3 regions of the Bradyrhizobium sp. B117 genome follow, and region 3 is predicted to be linked to each of the others. Evidence: predicted binding sites of a transcription regulator. Region 3 holds the regulator's gene; each other region holds the start of a gene.
The links. The regulator PhoB, encoded in region 3, activates phosphate uptake and scavenging genes when phosphate is short. The targets are predictions, from matches to a motif close to TGTCATNNANCTGTCAT.
Positions count from the first base shown of each region.

Region 1: a site for PhoB is predicted at 2,701-2,717, ahead of ugpB (sn-glycerol-3-phosphate ABC transporter substrate-binding protein UgpB). Genes of this name have one in related genera too.
Region 2: a site for PhoB is predicted at 4,580-4,596, ahead of AAFG16_RS29255 (acetoacetate decarboxylase). Genes of this name have one in related genera too.

Region 1 covers NZ_CP152414.1:9,893,064-9,900,166, forward strand. Annotated here, with positions in the region: gene AAFG16_RS46845 (MarR family transcriptional regulator) at 1-365, opposite strand, end outside; gene AAFG16_RS46850 (organic hydroperoxide resistance protein) at 522-947, shown strand; gene AAFG16_RS46855 (CaiB/BaiF CoA-transferase family protein) at 1,124-2,341, shown strand; gene ugpB (sn-glycerol-3-phosphate ABC transporter substrate-binding protein UgpB) at 2,772-4,088, shown strand; gene ugpA (sn-glycerol-3-phosphate ABC transporter permease UgpA) at 4,137-5,018, shown strand; gene ugpE (sn-glycerol-3-phosphate ABC transporter permease UgpE) at 5,018-5,866, shown strand; gene AAFG16_RS46875 (sn-glycerol-3-phosphate import ATP-binding protein UgpC) at 5,873-6,958, shown strand.
Region 2 covers NZ_CP152414.1:5,955,704-5,962,806, forward strand. Annotated here, with positions in the region: gene AAFG16_RS29240 (MFS transporter) at 1-1,094, shown strand, start outside; gene AAFG16_RS29245 (carbohydrate porin) at 1,091-2,488, opposite strand; gene AAFG16_RS29250 (transporter) at 2,495-3,514, opposite strand; gene AAFG16_RS29255 (acetoacetate decarboxylase) at 3,628-4,407, opposite strand; gene AAFG16_RS29260 (patatin-like phospholipase family protein) at 4,637-5,812, shown strand; gene AAFG16_RS29265 (SgcJ/EcaC family oxidoreductase) at 6,283-6,708, shown strand; gene AAFG16_RS29270 (DUF3303 family protein) at 6,896-7,103, shown strand, end outside.
Region 3 covers NZ_CP152414.1:471,606-478,708, reverse strand. Annotated here, with positions in the region: gene AAFG16_RS02250 (Hsp33 family molecular chaperone) at 1-530, opposite strand, end outside; gene argF (ornithine carbamoyltransferase) at 824-1,747, opposite strand; gene AAFG16_RS02240 (aspartate aminotransferase family protein) at 1,747-2,949, opposite strand; gene AAFG16_RS02235 (GcrA family cell cycle regulator) at 3,405-3,917, shown strand; gene phoB (phosphate regulon transcriptional regulator PhoB) at 4,023-4,730, opposite strand; gene phoU (phosphate signaling complex protein PhoU) at 4,753-5,469, opposite strand; gene pstB (phosphate ABC transporter ATP-binding protein PstB) at 5,481-6,299, opposite strand; partial or broken gene pstA (phosphate ABC transporter permease PstA) at 6,296-7,103, opposite strand, start outside.

The DNA of each region.
Region 1 (7,103 bases), 610 kb from region 3:
AGGATCGACTGCGGCACGCTGCGGGCCTTTTCCTTCAGCGCGTGGCCCTGCGGCGTCAGCGCGATCAGCACCTGCCGTTCGTCCTCGCTGGAGCGGGTACGCCTGACGAGATGCGCGGCCTCTAACCGCTTCAAGAGCGGCGTCAGCGTGCCCGAATCCAGGAACAGCTTCTCCCCGATGTCCTTGACCGGCACGTCGTCGCGCTCCCACAGCACCAGCATCACCAGATATTGCGGATAGGTCAGGCCGAGCCGGTCGAGCAGCGGCTTGTAGACGCGGTTGAAGGCATGCGCGGCCGAATAGACCGCAAAGCAGATCTGGTTGTCGAGGCGCTGCGGGTCCAGCGCCGGCACTTTCCGAGGCATAACGAATCTCACGAGGTTTCTCCCATTCTGGGGCCGGCCGGCGGCATATTCAATTGCGGACAATTAAATGTGAGGCCGCGCAATTTCAATTGCGCACAATCTAATTGTCTGCGATATAGGGCGCGTCCCAACCCGGAACCCCCAAGGGAGACGAAAATGTCCGTGAACGTCCTCTACAAGACCAGCGCAAAAGCCACCGGCGGCCGCGACGGCCATGCTGCGACCCTCGACGGCGCGCTCGACGTCAAGCTCACCACGCCGAAGGAGCTTGGTGGTGGCGGCGGCGCCGGCAACAATCCCGAGCAGCTGTTTGCGGCCGGTTATGCCGCCTGCTTCATCGGCGCGATGAAATTCGTGGCCTCGCAGGGCGGCCCGAAGGTTCCGGCTGACGCCTCCGTCACCTCGACCGTCGGCATCGGCCCGCGCTCTGAAGGCGGCTTCGGCCTCGACATCGACCTCGCCGTCTCGCTGCCGGGCCTTGCCCGTGCTGAGGCCGAGGCGCTGGTCGCCAAGGCGCACCAGGTGTGCCCGTACTCCAATGCGACGCGCGGCAATGTCGACGTTCGCCTGACGGTCGTCTGATCAAAGGGCGGATTGGCTGGCCCGGGATCCCCCTCGGGCCGGCCGCTTCCGCTTGATTTGCCACGCCGCGGGATTGCCGTGCGGCCGTGCATGCGGCCCTACGCCCGGCGCCATTGCTGGCGCAAACAAACCTCGCTAGGCCTGTGATCAAACGACCGACACAGGGAAGCGAAGGCATGACTGAAGCCGCCAGTTCTGGAGCAGCATTGGGCGCAATGAGCGGGCTGCGCGTCATCGATCTCACGCGCGTGCTCGGCGGTCCCTACTGCACCCAGATCCTCGCCGACCACGGCGCCGACGTCATCAAGGTCGAGCCGCCCGCAGGCGACGAGGTGCGCGAATGGGGCCCTCCCTTCCACGAGGAGGATGCGGCCTATTTCGTCGGCATCAACCGCAACAAGCGCTCGATCGGCCTCGACCTCGCTGCCGAGGGCGGCCGCGTGGTGCTGCTGAAGATGCTGGAGACGGCCGACGTCCTGATCGAGAATTTCAAGCCGGGCACGCTGGAGAAATGGGGCATCGGCAACGAGGTCTTGCGCGAAAAATTCCCGCGCCTCGTGCATTGCCGGATCTGCGGCTTCGGCGCCGACGGCCCGCGCGGCGGCAATCCCGGCTATGACGCGATCATCCAGGCCATGACCGGCATGATCGCGGCGACCGGCTCGCCCGAGAGCGGACCGATGCGGATCGGCGTGCCGCTCGTCGACATCACCACCGGTCTTTACGCCGCGATCGGCATCCTGATGGCGCTGTCGGAGCGGCAGCGCTCCGGCAAGGGCCAGTTCCTGGAGACGACGCTGTACGAGACCGGCCTTGCCATCATGCATCCGCACACGGCGAACTATTTCATGCATGGCAAGCCGCCTGGCCTCACCGGCAACGAGCACCCGAACCTCGTGCCCTACGCGATCTTCCCGACGAAGACCGACAACATCTTCATCGGCGTCGGCAATGACGGCACCTTCCGCAAGCTCGCCAAGGAGATCGGCAAGCCCGAGCTCGGCACCGATCCGCGCTTTGCCCGCAACAAGGACCGCATCGCCAACCGCGAGGCGCTGCGCGCCGAGCTTGCCGCCGTGTTCAGCCAGCACGAGGCCGAGCCGCTGTGCAATCGCCTGCTTGCGGCGGGTCTGCCCGCAGGCCCGGTGCAGAAGATCGACCAGGCGTTGACGAACCCGCACACGATCGCGCGCGGCGATGTCATCGAGAAGGACTGGTACAAGGGCGTGGCCTCGCCGATCCGGCTCGATCGCAGCAAGCCGAGCCTGCGCCGCCTGCCGCCGAAATTCAGCCAGCACGCGGCCGAGGTGCTGGGCGAGTTCGGCTACTCCAAGTCCGAGATCGACGCGATGGTCGAAAAGGGCACAGTCTGCGGCCCCGAGCGGAAACGCTGAGATAAGATAGAGATCGAGCGACAGCGCAGGTGCGCTCCCCTCCCCCGCCTGCGGGGGAGGGTTGGGGAGAGGGTGTCTCCGCAGTGAGACTCCCCCAGAGGATAGAGCCCTCACCCGGATCGCTTCGCGATCCGACCTCTCCCGCAAGCGGGAGAGGCTAAGGGAGCCCGGAGCCACATCCGTGCTCACCAACATCATTCCGCGCTGACGGCGCTCTCCTTCCCTCATCATCCATGCCGCAGTGCGGCGCGAGCCGTGCATGGGCACCGCGAACGGCGGAGGCCCGTCCGTGGCGCCTTCGCCTATTTGACGACTTCCCTTTTGGCCGCGCTTGCTGCTTTCGTTTCTCCCGCTTACACAGTCATGTGAACGTCATATGGCGCTGCTAGCGCAAGCGCCTCTTCATTGACGGGCAAGGGAGGTTTTCTTGATGGCTCTTCGACATTTTGGCGCGGCTGCAGCTGTTGCACTCACGGTTGGTCTCGGCGCCTCGCCGGCCCTGGCCGTGACCGAAATCCAGTGGTGGCATGCGATGACCGGCGCCAACAACGACGTCATCGTCAAGCTCGCCAACGACTTCAACGCGTCGCAGAGCGACTACAAGGTGATCCCGACCTACAAGGGCAACTACCCCGATACGATGAACGCCGGCATCGCTGCGTTCCGCGCCGGCAACGCCCCGCACATCATGCAGGTGTTCGAAGTCGGCACCGCGACCATGATGGCCGCGACCGGCGCCGTGAAGCCGGTCTACAAGCTGATGGCCGAGACCGGCGAGAAGTTCGATCCGAAGAACTACCTGCCCGCGATCACCGGCTACTACTCGACCTCGAAGGGCGAGATGCTGTCGTTCCCCTTCAACTCGTCGTCCACCGTGATGTGGGTCAATCTCGACGAGCTGAAGAAAGCCAATGTCGAGATCCCCAAGACCTGGCCTGAAGTGTTCGAGGCCGGCAAGAAGCTGAAGGCCGCCGGTCACGACACCTGCGGCTTCTCCGGCTCGTGGGTCACCTGGGTCAATCTCGAGCAGCTCTCGGCCTGGCACAACGTGCCGCTCTCCAGCAAGGCCAACGGCCTCGACGGCTTCGACACCGTGCTCGAATTCAACGGCCCGCTCCAGGTCAAGCATCTCGAAAACCTGGTCGAGCTGCAGAAGACCAAGGTCTACGACTACGCCGGCCGCACCAACACCGGCGAAGGCCGCTTCACCTCGGGTGAGTGCCCGATCTACCTGACCTCGTCGGCGTTCTTCGGCAACGTCAAGGCGCAGGCCAAGTTCAACTTCACCGCCGTGCCGATGCCCTATTATCCCGACGCCAAGGGCGCGCCGCAGAACTCGATCATCGGCGGTGCTTCGCTCTGGGTCATGGGCGGCAAGCCGGCCGACGATTACAAGGGCGTCGCGAAATTCCTGACCTTCCTCTCCGACACCGATCGTCAGGTCTACATCCACAAGGCCTCGGGCTATCTGCCGATCACCAAGGCGGCCTACGCCAAGGCGAAGGAAGAAGGCTTCTACAAGGACCAGCCCTATCTCGAGACCCCGCTGCTCGAGCTGACCAACAAGGAGCCGACCGAGAATTCGCGCGGCCTGCGCCTCGGCAACATGGTTCAGCTGCGTGACGTCTGGTCGGAAGAGATCGAGCAGGCGCTGGCCGGCAAGAAGACCGCCAAGCAGGCGCTCGATGCCGCCGTCGAACGCGGCAACACGATGCTGCGGCAGTTCGAAAAGACCGCCGTGAAGTAAGGCGACTGCGGCAGGCCGGTCGCCCGGCCTGCCGCTCCCCGGGGCATCATGCAAAAGCAAGCCGTTTTCCAATCGAGGCTATTGCCCTACGCGCTGGTTGCCCCGCAACTCGCGATCGTCCTGATTTTCTTCTACTGGCCGGCCCTGCAGGCGGTGATCCAGTCGTTCCTGCTCCAGGACGCCTTCGGCCTGTCGTCGAGCTTCGTCTGGTTCGACAACTACATCGAGCTGTTCAGGGATCCCGCCTATTTCGCAACGATCGTCCGGACCTTCTTCTTCTCGTTCGCGATCGCGATCTCGTCACTGTCCTTCGCGCTGCTGCTCGCCGTGATGGCTGACAAGCCGCTGCGCGGCTCGATGCTCTACCGCACGCTGCTGATCTGGCCCTATGCGGTGGCGCCGCCTGTCGTCGGCGTGCTCTGGATCTTCATGCTGCATCCCTCGCTCGGCGTGCTCTCGCGATACTTGCGCGGCCTCGGGATCGACTGGAATCCGCTGCTCGACGGCAATCAGGCCGCGGCGCTGGTCATCCTCGCCGCCGCCTGGAAGCAGATCTCCTACAACTTCCTGTTCTTCCTCGCCGGTCTCCAGAGCATCCCGAAAAGCGTGATCGAGGCCGCCGCGATCGACGGCGCGCGTCCGATGCGGCGGTTCTGGACCGTGATCTTCCCGCTGCTGTCGCCGACCATCTTCTTCCTGCTGGTGATCAACATCGTCTACGCCTTCTTCGACACGTTCGGCATCATCGACACCATGACCCGCGGCGGCCCCGGCACGTCGACCGTCACGCTGGTCTACAAGGTCTATTCCGACGGCCTGCTTGGCGGCAATCTCGGCAGCTCCGCGGCGCAATCGGTGATCCTGATGATCATGGTCATCGTGCTGACGGGAATCCAGTTCCGCTTCGTCGAACGCAAGGTGACCTACTGATGGTCGAGGAAGAGGGCTTTCGGCGCTACGTCGCGCACATCATCCTCTGGATCGGGATCGCGATCGTCGCATTCCCGGTCTACATCGCCATCGTCGCCTCGACCCAGGACAACGCGCTGATCGCCAACGGCCAGATGTCGCTGCTGCCGGGCGGTCATTTCTTCGAGGTCTATTACCAGACCATCTTCGTCGGCACGAGCGGCTCGACCCGCGAGCCGGTCGGCAACATGATGCTGAACTCGCTGGTGATGGCGCTGGCGATCGCAATCGGCAAGATCGCGATCTCGATCATCTCGGCCTATGCGATCGTGTATTTCCGCTTTCCATTCCGGATGGCGATCTTCTGGATCATCTTCATCACCTTGATGCTGCCGGTCGAGGTCCGCATCTATCCGACCTACAAGATCGTCGCCGACCTGCACATGCTCGACAGCTATGCGGGCCTGGCGCTGCCGCTGATCGCGTCGGCGACCGCGACGCTGCTGTTCCGCCAGTTCTTCATGACCGTGCCGGACGAATTGCTGGAGGCCTCGCGCATCGACGGCGCGGGACCCTTGCGCTTCTTCTGGGACACGCTCTTGCCGCTGTCGCGCACCAACATGGCGGCGCTGTTCGTGATCCTGTTCATCCTCGGCTGGAATCAATATCTCTGGCCGCTGCTGATCACCACGCGCGACGACATGCAGACCATCCAGGTCGGCATCCGCAAGATGATCACCACCACCGACGCGCTGACCGAATGGCCGATCGTGATGGCGACCGCCGTGCTGGCCATGCTGCCGCCGGTGTTCGTCGTCGTCGCCATGCAGAGATTGTTCGTGCGCGGCCTCGTCGAAACCGAGAAATGAGTTTTCATGGCTAACGTCACCCTGCGCAACGTCCGCAAGACCTATCAAGGCGGCTTCGAAGCCATCAAGGGCGTCAACGTCGATGTCGGCGACGGTCAGTTCTGCGTGCTGGTCGGCCCCTCCGGCTGCGGCAAGTCCACACTGCTGCGCATGGTCGCAGGGCTCGAGACCGTCACCGGCGGCGAGATCGACATCGGTGGCCGCGTCGTCAACCAGGTCGAGCCCGCCGATCGCGACATCGCGATGGTGTTCCAGAACTACGCGCTCTATCCGCATATGAGCGTCTACAACAACATGGCCTATGGCCTGCGCAACCGCGGCATGGCCGAGGCCGAGATCAAGACCCGCGTCGAGCAAGCCGCGCGCGTGCTCGAGCTCTCCGCCATGCTGGAGCGCAAGCCGCGGCAGCTCTCCGGCGGCCAGCGCCAGCGCGTCGCCATGGGCCGCGCCATCGTGCGCCAGCCGAAGGTGTTCCTGTTCGACGAGCCGCTCTCCAACCTCGACGCCAAGCTGCGCATCGCGATGCGCGTCGAGATCCGCAAATTGCAGCGCCGGCTCAGCACGACGTCGATCTACGTCACCCACGACCAGCTCGAGGCGATGACACTGGCCGACGTTCTCGTCGTAATGAACGGCGGCCAGGTCGAGCAGGTCGGCAATCCCCTCGCGATCTACGAGAAGCCGGCGACGACTTTTGTGGCTTCCTTCATCGGCGCACCGCCGATGAACCTGATGTCGACGCGTCCCGACGAGATCAAGTCGCAGCTCGGCGGCAGTGCTGTTGAGGCCGGCATTCTCGGCATCCGCCCGGAGGATTTCGTCATCACCGACGAGACACCAGCGGGCGGCGTGGCGCTGCCGTTAACGGTCGAAGCCATCGAGCGCGTCGGTGCCGAAACTTTCGTCTACGGCTCCCGCGAGCAGGAGGACCAGCGCGTCGCCGCCACCCCGGGCGAGCTGCCGCCCGGCGAGGTCATCGTCCGCATCCCCGGAACCGAGGCCCCTGCCATCGGCGCGAGGATCCGCGTCGCGGCGGTGCGGGCGAAACTGCATCTGTTCAGCGGCGACGGGCGGAAACGGATCGAGGCCTGACGGTTCCGAGGGGCAGACCGAGAAAACGTCCGAAAACAACCCCATGCACAGTAGGAGGGGTCCTGTTTTCATTGAGATAAATCGCCCGCCAATTCGTCATGCCTGCCGGTGTCGGGGCTATGACGAATTGTAAGCATTTTGTGCG
Region 2 (7,103 bases), 4.5 Mb from region 3:
TCGGGCTGATGGCGCCGTTCGCGGCCGCTCTGCTCAACCGCTACGGCCTGCGCAACGTCACGCTGGCGGCGCAGCTCATCGTCGTCTCGGCGCTGGTCGCTTCGCTCGGCATGACCCAGGTCTGGCAGCTCATCGCCCTGTGGGGCGTCGTGATCGGGATCGGCACCGGCATGACCGCGCTGGTGCTGGGCGCCACCATCGCAACGCGCTGGTTTGCAGCAAGACGCGGCCTCGTCGTCGGCATCATGACGGCGAGCGTCGCCACCGGCCAGCTCGTGTTCCTGCCGCTGCTCGCAAGCCTGACCGAACGCTACGGCTGGCGGCTTGCGCTCGGCTTCGTCTGCATCGCGCTCGGCGTATCGGCGATCGCTGTGCTGCTCGCGATGCGTGATCGGCCGAGCGACGTGGGCTTGCGTCCGTTCGGCGATGAAGGCACGGCACCCCTGCCCGCCCCGCCGGTCAACCATGGCTCGATCACGGGCGTGGCGCTCGGCACGCTGCGCGACGCCTCGAAGTCGAGCGCGTTCTGGATCCTGTTCGCGACCTTCTTCGTCTGCGGCGCCTCCACCAACGGTCTTGTCCAGGTGCACCTGATCCCGATGTGCCTCGATTTCGGCATCCCGCAGGTGCAGGCGGCGAGCCTGCTCGCTGCCATGGGCATCTTCGACTTCTTCGGCACCATCATGTCGGGCTGGCTCTCGGACCGCTACGACAACCGCTATCTGCTGTTCTGGTACTACGGCCTGCGCGGGCTCTCGCTGATCTTCTTGCCCTTCAGCGATTTCTCGTTCTACGGCCTCTCCGTCTTCGCGATGTTCTACGGGCTCGACTGGATCGCGACCGTGCCGCCGACGGTGCGTCTCACCGCGCAGAAGTTCGGACCCGAGCGCGCCAATCTGGTGTTCGGCTGGATCTTTGCCGGTCACCAGCTCGGCGCCGGCACCGCAGCGTTCGGCGCCGGCTTCTCGCGGACGGTCTATCAGAGCTATCTGCCTGCGTTCTTCATCGCCGGCGCGCTCTGCGTGTTCGCCTCGCTGATCGTGCTGGCGCTGTCGCGGCAGCCCAAGCCACAGCCGAAACCTGCAATGGCTTAGTATCTGATCGTGGTGGTGACGCCGAACACTGCGGCGTCACCGATCCGCGAGACACCGGTCGGATCGTTCGGATTGGGGATGCCGCCGGAGGGCCGCCACACGTATTGGAAGTAAGGTGCAATCAGCCAGCCCGGCTTGATGTGCGCCTCGTAGATCATCTCGAGCAAGGTCTCATTGCTGCGCACCGGCCCCTGCACGCCGGTGTAGAAATTGGTGTCGAGATCGAGATTGCGCGCCGTGTTCGAGATCCGCATATAGGCCATGGCCACGCCGAAACGGTCGAGCGGACGGCCCGGCGTGAAGCCGACGAAGCCGATGCCGCCGTCCAGATAAAGGTCGATCAGATTGCGATCCGGCGGGCTGTAGGCGATGCGGCCGAACGCGGTGACGCCGGGGAGCGAGGCTGAGGTGCTGTTCTCCTTGACCTCCGGTGGACGGTAGAGCACCTGCTCGACCACGGCGAAGATGCCGTAATTGCCATGAAGCTTGGCCGCAAGGCCGCTGCCGTCAGGGTCGGCGATCGATTGTCCCTCCGCCGTGAAGCGCTGGCTGTCGAACGAACCATAATGCTTCCACGCGCCGGGCGTGAAATTGCCGGCGAGCGGGCGGCCGCCGACATCGATGTCGTAGTTGAAGCGAACCTGGCCGATCACCCAGGGCGGATCGTTGACGCGGAATGCGAGGCCATGATGGTCGCGCAGCTGCGGATCCTGATCGCCCGGGCCGGACGGATCGCCGTTGAACACTGCACCGAACAGCGTGACCCGGTCCGACAGCGTGGCCTTGACGCGGATGCCGGGCACCGCGATCGGCGGCGCCGGGCCACCGGCCGGAAGGTTGCTCGCCTTGATCGCGGGCCAGCCGAAAGTGCCGTTGATGAAGAGATCGTCGGTCTCGCTGTCGAAGAACTCGACATCGGCGGCCTGCTGGCCAGCCCTGATGTTGAGGCGGTCGTTGAAGAAACTCTGCTCGAAATAGGCGTTGTAGAGCCGCTGGTCCGGCAGCGCCTCGATCTCGCTGATGGTCGCGAGATTGACCACGTAGTTGCGCGAGAGTCCCTGGCCATAGATCACGAAGCCATTGGCGTAGAAGCGGCCGCCGGTCCAGCCGACCAGCTTGTCGAGATCGGCATCGACCGACAGGTCGAGCCGGCCGAAATGGATGGCGCCGCGCTTCACGCCGCCGGCGACGTTGGCGATGTTATCCGCGATGTAGGTGGCGCCGAAGTTCAGGCCCTTGTTGGCGAGGCCGTCATGCCACTCGTTGAACCATTTCGGAAACAGCCATTCGGCCGCGCTCTCGTCCTTGGCGCCGGCGAATGCGTCCGTGCTCGCCAGGGCGAGCGCAATGGCGGCGGCGCCCTGCATCAGCAATCTATGGGCAGTCGCGATCACGGCAGGCTATTTTTTGAAGATGCCTGTGCGCCGCATGAACAGATAGGCCGCACCGACCGAGCAGATCATCAGCGCAGCCGCCCAGATGAATCCCTCGTCGACATCGGTGAGCGGCAGGCCTTTGGTGTTCATGCCGAAGATGCCGGTGATCAGCGTCGGCGGCAGCAGCAGCGAGGTCACGATCGAGAGCGTGTGGAGGTGGCGATTGCTTTCCTCCTCGTTCTTGAAGCGAAGCTCCTCCTCGAGCAGGCGGCTGCGCTCGCGCAGCTCGACGATGTCGTGGTCGAGGCCGTCGAGCCGCTGCGCCAGCTTGCCGGCATGGATGCGTAGCGCGGGCGCGAGATGGTCGGTGTTCTTCTGGTCGAGGCGGTGGAACAGCACGCGCAATCCGGTGAGCTGGCGATGCAGCCTGACGCAGGTCCGGCGCAGCCGGCCGAGATTGCGACGCATCTCGGGCTTGGCGTCATCGGCAAGAATGCGCTCCTCGATGTCGTCGATCTCCTGGCCGAGCTTGTCGACCATCCGGTCGAGCGTGTCGGCGACCTCGTCGACGATCTTCTCCAGGAGATGGGCGACATTGTCGACGCGGTAGCCGCCTTCGAGCACGCGCCGCGTCGCATCCGCCGAGCACAACGCCTGATGGCGGCCGGAGACCAGCAAATGCTCGGTCATGGCGAAGCGCAGGAACGCGGTTTCTTCCGTCGCGCTGTCGATCTCGCGCACGAGATCGGAGAACACGCCGTAGACGCAATGGTCGATGACGTGGAGCTGCTGGAACGTATCGTTCGACAGCAGCAGCTCGCGCGCGAGCGGTGGCAGCGGCGATGCCGCGATCCACGGCCGCACGCGACCATCTGTCAGGTTGAAATGCAGCCAGAGCCGTCCATCATGGCTGAACTCGATCGGCCGGTCGATCGGCAGCGCCTCGGCGCTGCCGTCGGCGTGCAGGCGAAACGCCCAGACCAGGCCGGGAATGGCGGGCTCTGTGTTCTCTATCGCGCTGACAAGCTTTGCCGGCTCAGCCATGGCCAACCCCAACCGTCAACAGATGCCCCGCTCCGGAAGATGGCTGACGGCATCTTCCGGACCCACGGGTACTCAATTACGGCTTTGTTACAGTTTGATGATGGCGAGCCGCCCTACTCGGCGGCCAGCCCCGTCGCGGCGGCTTCGGCTTCCTTGACATAGTCGTGCACGACGCGGCCGAACGGCAGCGTCAGGTCGGCGATGTAATGGTGCGCGCCGAGGCAGCGGCGAACCGGGAAGTCGGCAACCGGCGCATTGACGTGCGGCACCAGATGCAGCCGGCCCGGCCCCATCCACGAGCCCTTCGGCACGATGTCGATCAGGTTGATCGCAACGAGCTGGCAGACCTCGAGGCAGCCATCGACGCCGGGGATCATCTTCAGATTAACTTGCGTCTTCGACAGCGTCGCGCGGGTGAGATCGCCGTTGCCGGCCATGCTCTCGTGCTTGTAGCCCATCGTGCCCATAGCGACGAGCTGGCCGGCATATTCCAGCGTGCCGGTCAGCGTGTCCTTGACGATCTCGAGCTTGGGGTGGGCATACTTCTTGGGAAAGCCCCAGATCTCGCGGCCGGCGGCGATCGGCGGATCGTCGTCCAGATACATCTGCGAGACGAAGTTCACCTCCTCGCCGTTGAGGCGCGCGGGGATGACGAGGCCGGACTCGGTGTAGCTGCCGAAGCCGGAGGAGTCCGGCATCTTGATCCATTCGTAATGCACGATCGGCTGGTCGATCGGCTCGAGCGGCTCAGGCAGGCCGGCGCGGATCAGGTCCGGGTCGGTCTCGTAGGTGATGACCAGGAATTCGCGGTTGACGAAGCGGTACGGGCCGGCCGGATAGCTCGGTCCCGCAGCCGGCATGGACGGAAGTCTCAGCACGTCTTCCCTGCGCATCATGATCTCCTGTGTGATGCCTCTGTGACGCTGGCCCGGCGGCTCACGGATATTATGCAAATTGCTAGCCGCCGTCATTGACTGCGATGTGAAGGATTTCCGTCAGCCGCGCGACCCGCCGCCATTCCGGCTGCGGCCACCGTGCATGCGGACGATGCATCGGCGCCGCAATTGTCATCAGGCCGTCACCGCGGGACGCAATCGTCCGGAATAGGCAGGAGGCATCACCATGGACGCCCGTACGTCGCAACCGACACATTCGACACATCAGCCCCCTTCGCGCGGCTGGAGGCCCGAGCGCTGCGATCGCGTCGCGCTGGTGTTGCAAGGCGGCGGCGCGCTCGGCGCCTACCAGGCCGGCGTCTACCAGGCGCTACATGAGGTTGGCATCGAGCCCGACTGGGTCTGCGGTGTTTCGATCGGTGCGATCAATTCCGCCATCATCGCCGGCAACAAGCCGGAGAAGCGGCTGGAGGCGCTGCGCATCTTCTGGGAGCGCATCACCAACCGCAAGATCTGGCACTACACGCCCGATGGCGACGTCTTCCGCCAGTGGCGCAATCTCACCAGCGCCTGGATGACGTCGGCGATGGGCCAGCCCGGCTTCTTCACCCCGCACCAGATCAATCCCTGGTTCAGCCCGGTCGGCGCCAGGACCGCCACCAGCTATTACGACACGATGCCGCTGAAGGAGAGCCTGCTCGAGCTCGTCGACTTCGACCTCATCAACGAGAAGAAGGTCCGCTTCGCGGTCGGCGCGGTCAACGTGCTCTCCGGCAACTTCATCTATTTCGACAACGCCCATGACGAGATCGAGCCGGAGCACATCATGGCCTCCGGTGCCCTGCCCCCGGCGCTGCCGATGGTGCGGATCGGCACCGATCATTTCTGGGACGGCGGCATCGTCTCCAACACGCCGCTGCAGCACCTGCTCGACCAGGAGGACGCGCTCAACTCGCTGGTGTTCCAGGTCGACCTGTTCAGCGCCCGCGGCGTGCTGCCACGCTCGATCCAGGACGTGATGGCCCGCCACAAGGACATCATGTATTCCTCGCGGACGCGCCACAACACCGACGTCTACCGCCGCACCCACAATCTCAAGGTCCTGCTCTACAAGGCGCTGGCGAAGCTGCCGGAGGAGCAGCTGTCCGACGAAGAGCGCAAGCTCAAGGCGAGCCTGCGCAACATGCCGGAGATCGCGATCCTGCATCTGATCTACCAGCAGAAGGCCTATGAGGGCGATGCCAAGGACCACGAGTTCTCGGGCACCTCGATGCGCGAGCACTGGACCAGCGGCTACGAGGACACCAAGCGCACGCTGAAGCGCCGGGACTGGATCAAGATGCCGGAGGAAGGCATGGGCCTCGTGGTGCACGACGTGCACCGGGAGACGGAGAGCGCGTGAGAGGCGCGCCTCGCACGAGGTGCTCCAAACCAAAAGTTCGAAAACAACCCCATGCACAGTAGCCGAGGCATGGCGGGTCAATGACTTACCGCGTACGCCGCGCCATTTGACACGTCGGGCAAAACACCGGCATATTGGCATCATCGCAGGACTGCGCGGGACGCTCGTGTCTGGGCATCAATGGACACGTCGCGGAGTGTCCTCGGGCCGCGCGCAAACACCCGGCTCATGCACCAAAGATCAATAAGCTGCGCTAGGTCCTAGCAGCACGCCAGCGAAGCCCGGCACCGAGGTTTCGGTTACGCGAAGCGCCTGCAATCTCTACCGCGCGGCTTCGTCAATGGTGCTGACGGTAATCCCCCGGAATTGCTGTTGCGCCTGGCCCGGTCTGGGATGTGTCATTCAACGCATCCACTTCGAGACAGACGGCTGCCCTGCAGCCGCGTCGTACATCGGGTCTGGAGATGATCATGCGCAACATAGCATCGGTGATGGCAATCGTGATCTCGTTGAGCGCGCCGGCTTTGGCCCAGAAGGCCGAGATCGACGCAAACAATGCGAAATGGATCGAACTGTTCAACAAGGGCGATTTTGCCGGGATTGCGTCCCTTTACACCGCCGACGCGATCGCATTCCCGCCCGGCTCCGCGATGGTGCAGGGCCGAACAGCCATCGAGGCAATGTGGAAAGGCATGGCTGAACGAGCGACCGATCCGAAGCTCACAACGGTGGACGTCAAACCGCTTGGCCCTTCCGCGGCACGCGAGATCGGCACGTTCGTCCTGAAGACCAAGGGATCGGCACCGCAGGAAATCACCGGCAAATATGTCGTTGTGTGGGAGAAAGTCGGAGACGACTGGAAGCTCGCCACCGACATCTGGAACGATGGCAAATAGCCCTCTTACGGTTTGCAGGTCCGTTCTGCGCCGGAAGGGAAGAATCGGGACCGTGCCCGAGGACGGCGCGTTGGATCAAACCGACGCACCGGTTCATTGGCCGTTGTTATTCGAGCCGCCGGCGCTATCGTGCGCCTGCGGCACAGCCGCGACATTCATCCGATAATTCTAGTGATGGGAGAATCGCATGAAATTCATAACCACCTGGAGCGTACCCCAAGGCACCTTCAATGCAGCCGTCGCCCGCTTTCTGGAGACCGGTGGCGCGCCACCCGAGGGCGTCAAGATGCTGGGTCGTTGGCATGGCATGAATGGACAGGGATTTGCGATCTCTGAATCGAGTGATCCAAAAGCCATGTATCGTTGGCTCGCGCAATGGTCTGACCTGCTCCCAT
Region 3 (7,103 bases):
ACCTTGGTCGGGATCTGCTCGGAGCGCAGGAAATATTCGTGAGCGGCGTCTTCCAAACCACCGCCGTCGAGCGCGACCAGGCCCTGGTAGCGGCTCATGTCGGGGCCCTGGTCGATGGTCATGGCGAGATGACCGCGGCCGAGCAGCGTCCCGGAATCCTTGGCGTCACCGAGCCGCGCGGCATCGAAGCGCGCATAGGCGCGCAAGCGATCCGGCGCCTGGTAGTCGACCACCAGGAACGACACCGGACCGTCGGTCTGGGCCTGGAGGATGAAGCGGCCCTCGAATTTCAGCGCCGAGCCGAGCAGCGTCGTCAGCACGATGGCCTCGCCGAGCAGCTTGCCGACCGGCGCCGGATAATCGTGCTTGGTCAGGATCTCGTCGAGCGCGGGCCCAAGCCGCACCAGGCGACCGCGCACGTCGAGCGCGTCGACCTCGTAGGGCAGCACGGCGTCATCGATCGGAACCGCTGATGGTGCGCGAACCGGGCCTTCAGGCCCGGTTTTCATGTCAGGGGATTGGAAAACCATGGCGCTCTATCTGGGGTCGGAGGTGGTGAAATGGAAGGGGCGCGAGGGTGGTGTGTTCCGGATGCAGTTATGATCGCATACGATAACGCAAATTCGATGTCGTCCCGGCGCGCGCGAAGCGTTGACACGGGACCTCATGGCCACGGGATTGCGTCATAGCCCGCGTAGCCCGGATGGAGCGCAGCGTAATCCGGGCCCACTCCGTCTGCGGACGCAAACCCGGATTTCGCGGAGCCTGTCATCGGGCGGCGCTTCGCGCCGACCCGTTGGCTCCATCCTGGCTACAGGTGAGATTACTTCACCGCGTCGAAGCACCAGGCCAGAATGCCCTTCTGCGCATGCAGACGATTTTCTGCCTCGTCGAACACGACCGATTGCGGGCCGTCGATCACTTCGTCCGTGACCTCCTCGCCGCGATGGGCCGGCAGGCAGTGCATGAACAGCGCGTCGGGCTTGGCCAGCGACATCAGCTTGGCATTGACCTGGTAGGGCTTGAGCACGTTGTGACGGTGCTCGCCTTCCTTGTCGCCCATCGACACCCAGGTGTCGGTGACGACGCAGTCGGCGCCCTTCACGGCGGCCTCGGGATCGGTGCCGAGCACGATCGGCGCGTTCGTCGCCTTGATCCAGTCGCGCATCACCTTCTTCGGCGCGAGCTCCGGGGGCGTTGCGACATTGAGCTTGAACTTGAAGCGCTCGGCGGCGTGGGCCCAGGAGGCCAGCACGTTGTTGTCGTCGCCGGTCCAGGCCACCGTCCGGCCCTCGATCGGGCCGCGATGCTCCTCATAGGTCATGAGGTCGGCCATCACCTGGCAGGGATGCGAACGCCGCGTCAGGCCGTTGATGACGGGCACGGTCGCGTGTTGCGCAAGCTCCAGCAGCGCCTCGTGGTTGAGGATGCGGATCATGATGGCGTCGACATAGCGCGACAGCACGCGCGCGGTGTCGGCGATGGTCTCGCCGCGGCCGAGTTGCATCTCGGCGCCGGTGAGCATGATGGGCTCGCCGCCGAGCTGGCGCATGGCGACGTCGAACGACACGCGGGTGCGGGTCGAGGGACGCTCGAAGATCATCGCCAGCGTCTTGCCTTCGAGCGGCTTCACCGGCTGGTGGGCCTTCTGCTTCGCCTTCATCGCGGAGGATGCGGCGAGCATCCGCTTGAGCTCCGTCAGCGGCAGCTCGTTGATGTCGAGGAAATGCTTGGGTGAACTGGTCATCAGCTTGCCGCCCGCTTGTTGCCGGCAAGCGCCGTGCAGGCGCGCTCGAGCCGCGCGACGCCATCCTCGATCTCGGCTTCGGTGACGACGAGAGGCGGCAGGAAACGCACGACATTGTCGCCGGCGCCGACGGTGAGCAATTTTTCGTTGCGCAGCGCCGCGACGAGATCGGCGGAGGGCACCACGGCCTTGATGCCGATCAGGAGGCCCTCGCCGCGCACTTCGCTGACGACATCGGGATGACGATCGATCACGGAGGCGAGCTTCTGCTTGAGCAGCAGCGACATCTTCTGCACGTGATCGAAGAAGCCGGGCTTGAGCATGACGTCGAGAACGGCGTTCGCAGCCGAGATCGCGAGCGGATTGCCGCCGAAGGTCGAGCCGTGCGAGCCAGGGCCCATGCCGGCCGCCGCCTCCGCGGTCGCGAGGATCGCGCCGATCGGGAAGCCGCCGCCGAGCGCTTTGGCCAGCGACATCACGTCAGGCGTCACGCCGGTGCGCCGGTGAGCGAAGAGATCGCCGGTACGGCCCATGCCGGTCTGCACCTCGTCGAACGCGAGCAGCAGGCCCTTGTCGTCGCAGAGCTGGCGCAACGCCTTGAGGAAGGCGGGCGGCGACGAACGCACGCCGCCCTCGCCCTGGATCGGCTCGATCAGGATGCCGGCGGTCTGCGGGCCGATCGCCTTCTTCACGGCCTCGATGTCGCCATGCGGCACCTGGTCGAAACCGTCCATCGGCGGACCAAAACCTTCGAGATATTTTGCAGCCCCCGTCGCAGCCAGCGTTGCCAGCGTGCGGCCGTGGAAGGCGCCTTCGAAGGTGATGATGCGGTAGCGCTCGGGATGCCCCTTGGAGAAATGATGATGGCGGACCAGCTTGATCACGCCCTCCAGCGCTTCGGCGCCGGAATTGCAGAAGAAAACGAAGTCCGCAAAGCTCTCGCTGCACAGGCGCGCGGCGAGCTTCTCGCCGTCCGGGCTCTGGAACAGGTTCGACATATGCCACAGCTTCGTCGCTTGCTCTTGCAACGCCTTGACGAGCGCGGGATGGGCGTGGCCGAGCGCGTTCACCGCGACGCCCGAGGTGAAATCGAGATAGCGCTCGCCATTGGTCGCGATCAGCCAGCAGCCTTCGCCGCGCTCGAAACCGAGGTCGGCCCTGGCGAAAACGGGAAGCAAATGCGGCGCGGCGCTGTTGGTCATGACGATCACTTGGATGTTGCGGACGGCCTGAATGCGTTGCGCAACGCACCATTGACCGGCCCGGAAAACGAAACGTGCCGCCTTTTAAGGGCGGCACGTGCGACTATCTTATGCCTGGTGAGACGGGTGTCAATGCCGCCCGGAAAGCCCCGGGAAACGCTGAATCCGTAGTCTTGCGGTGCCGATTTTGCGGGATTTTCACCACGGAACATGTGGAAGCGAGTCGGCGGACTCTTGCGCGCGAGTCACGCCATATTGTAGCGTTTGGACTGTCAGATACGACATCTCGTGCAGCAGTTCTGATCCCAAGAGTCCTCATGTACCGGCGTAAACGTTCGGGCGCACCTCGCGTGCCCGGCGAGCCTTAAGGGATTCTGGCGGCACGGGTTTTTCAAGGCTTAGGCATTCGCTGTGAGGCCCCAGGATGGCTGGCCGGCAGCGAGGGAAAGGGTGCAATGACGGTTTTGACCTGGTCCGATGATCGCGTCGAGCAGCTGAAAAAGCTCTGGGAGGCCGGACTTTCGGCCAGCCAGATCGCGGCCGAGCTCGGCAATGTGACCCGCAATGCCGTGATCGGCAAAGTGCACAGGCTCGGCCTGTCCGGCCGCGCCAAGAGCCCCTCATCGGCAGCGCCCCGGCCGCGCAAGGCCCGCCCCGCGCAGCACATGATGCGCGTGAGCCGTCCGATCTCGCGCGGCAATACCGCACTGGCGCAGGCCTTCGAGGTCGAGGTGGAGGCCGAGCCGGTCACCTACGACAACGTGGTGCCGATGAGCCAGCGGCTGTCGCTGCTGGAGCTGAACGAGGCGACCTGCCACTGGCCGGTCGGCGATCCCTCGAGCCCGGATTTCTTCTTCTGCGGCGGCAAGGCGCTCTCCGGCCTGCCCTATTGCGCGCAGCACTCGCGCGTCGCCTACCAGCCGGCGGCGGATCGCCGCCGTGCGCCGGCAAAGCCCGGCACGCGCTGAACACTGCTTCAAACGACATCGTCCCGGCACGCGGCCGGGACGACCCGAGACATATAAAAAGCGCGCCACTTGGCGCGCTTTTATTTTGCACGCTTGCAATCGTACTTACGTCTGCTCCGCCTTCGCGAAGCGGTCGTCGAGCGCGTAGCCGGCACCGCGGACGGTGCGGATCGGGTCCTGCTCGCGGCCAAGATTGAGCAGCTTGCGCAGACGGCCGATATGCACGTCGACGGTGCGCTCGTCGATGTAGATGTCGCGGCCCCAGACGCTGTCCAGCAGCTGCTCGCGCGAGAACACGCGGCCGGGATGCTCGAGGAAGAACTCCAGCAGGCGATATTCGGTCGGGCCGAGATCGATCGGCCGGCCCGAGCGCGCGACGCGGCGCTTGTCGCGGTCGAGCTCGATGTCGCCATAGGCGAGCACGGTGGCGAGCCGCTCCGGGCTTGCGCGACGCAGGAGGCCCTTCACGCGCGCCAGCAGCTCCGGCACCGAGAACGGCTTGACGATGTAATCATCGGCGCCGGTCGCAAGACCCCGCACCCGCTCGCTCTCCTCGCCGCGCGCGGTGAGCATGATGATCGGGAGCTGCTTGGTCTCCGGGCGGGTGCGCAGCCGCCGGCACAGCTCGATGCCGGAGAGGCCCGGCAGCATCCAGTCGAGCACGATCAGGTCGGGGATGTGCTCCTTGAGACGGGTGTCGGCGTCGTCGCCGCGCATCACCGTCTCGACGTCATAGCCGTCGCCTTCGAGGTTGTAGCGAAGCAGCTCGGTGAGAGCTTCCTCGTCTTCAACCACCATAATGCGTGCGCCCATGGTGTCGTCGCTCCTTGACTCTTCAGCTATTCGGGACCGTCGTGGCAAAGGTCGTCATGTCACCCTTCGGCCGCTTGTCGGTGATCGCCTGGCCCTCGATCATGTAGAACACGGTCTCGGCGATGTTGGTGGCATGGTCACCGATGCGCTCGATGTTCTTGGCGCAGAACATCAGGTGGATGCAGAACGAGATGTTGCGCGGATCCTCCATCATGTAGGTGAGGAGCTCGCGGAACAGCGAGGTGCAGATGGCGTCGACTTCCTCGTCGCCCTTCCACACCGCCATCGCCGCCGGCAGGTCGTGCGCGGCGTAGGCGTCCAGCACCGACTTGACCTGCTGCTGCACGAGGTCGGTCATGTGCTCGAGGCCGCGGAACAGCTTCAGCGGATGGAAGTCGGTCTCCAGCGCCGCGACGCGCTTGCCCATGTTCTTGGCGAGGTCGCCGATGCGCTCGAGATCGGTCGCGACGCGCATGGCGCCGACGATCTCGCGCAGGTCCACCGCCATCGGCTGGCGCCGGGCGATGGTGAGAACGGCACGCTCCTCGATCTTCTTCTGGAGTGCGTCGATGTCGGCGTCGGTGGTGACGACGCGCTGGCCGAGAGCGACGTCACGGCGGATCAGCGCGTCGACGGAATCGACGATCATGCGCTCGGCAATGCCGCCCATCTCGGCGACCAGGCGGGTGAGCTCCTGGAGGTCGGTGTCGAAGGCCTTTGCGGTATGTTCAGAACCCATATCCCGTCTCCTCAGCCGAACCGGCCGGTGATGTAATCCTGCGTGCGCCGATCGCTCGGCGACGTGAAGATCTTGCTGGTGTCGTCGAACTCGATCAGCTCCCCGAGATACATGAAGGCGGTCTTGTCGGAGACGCGGGCCGCCTGCTGCATGTTGTGGGTGACGATCGCGATCGTGTAGTTCTCGGAGAGCTCCTGGATCAGCTCCTCGACCTTGGCGGTCGAGATCGGGTCGAGCGCCGAGCAGGGCTCGTCGAACAGGATCACCTCGGGCCGCACCGCAACGGTGCGGGCGATGCAGAGGCGCTGCTGCTGGCCGCCGGAGAGCGACAGGCCGGACGCGTTGAGCTTGTCCTTGACCTCGTTCCAGAGCGCGCCGCCGCGCAGCGCCTTCTCCACGCGGTCGTCCATCTCGGATTTCGAGATCTTCTCATAGAGACGGATGCCGAACGCGATGTTCTCGTAGATCGTCATCGGGAACGGCGTCGGCTTCTGGAACACCATGCCGACGCGGGCGCGCAGCAGGTTGAGGTCCAGCTTGGGGTCGAGGATGTTGGTCTGGTCGAGCATCAGCTGACCGGTGACGCGCTGGCCCGGATAGAGGTCGTACATCCGGTTGAAGATGCGCAGCAGGGTCGACTTGCCGCAGCCCGACGGGCCGATGAACGCCGTGACGCGGTTGGTGCCGAGCGTCAGGTTGATGTTCTTCAGCGCGTGGTGCTCGCCGTAATAGAAGTTGAGGTTGCGCACCGTCACCTTGGCCGGAGCTTCGGGCAGCGGCTGCGAGCCGTGCTGAACGGGCGTACTGACGGTAACTGACATATCGCTCATTTTGCGGTCCTCTCGGCGCTCAGGATGCGCGCGCCAATGTTCAGGGCAAGCACGGTCAACGTGATCAGCAGGGCGCCGCTCCAGGCGAGTTGCTTCCAGTAGGCATAGGGGCTCTGCACGAAGTTGTTGATGGTCACGGGCAGGTTGGCCATCGTCTTGTTCAGGCTCAGGCTGAAGAACTGGTTCGACAGCGCGGTGAAGAGCAGCGGCGCGGTCTCGCCGGCGACGCGGGCGGTGGCCAGCATCACGCCGGTGATGAGGCCCGAGCGCGCGGCGCGATAGGCGATGCGCTTGATCACCAGCGAGCGCGGCAGGCCGAGCGCGGCAGGCCGAGCGCGGAGGCCGCCTCGCGCAATGCGTTCGGCACCAGGAGCAGCATGTCCTCGGTCGTGCGCAGCACCACCGGGATGACGATCACCGCGAGCGCGAGGCAGCCCGCGATCGCCGAGAAGCCGCGCATCGGCACCACCACCGCGCCGTAGATGAACAGGCCGATGATGATCGAGGGCGCCGACAGCAGGATGTCGTTGATGAAACGGATCACCGAGGTCAGCTTGTCGTTGCGGCCGTACTCGGCGAGATAGGTGCCGGCGAACAGGCCGAGCGGCGCGCCGATGCCGACGCCGAGCACCGTCATGATCACCGAGCCGACGATGGCGTTGAGCAGGCCGCCCTCGGTCGAGCCGGGCGGCGGGGTGTTTTCGGTGAAGACCTGAAAGTTGAGCCCGCTCAGGCCGTTGTAGAACAGCGTCAGCAGGATCAGCGCGAGCCAGGTGACGCCGAAGGCGGCGGCGGCAATGCAGA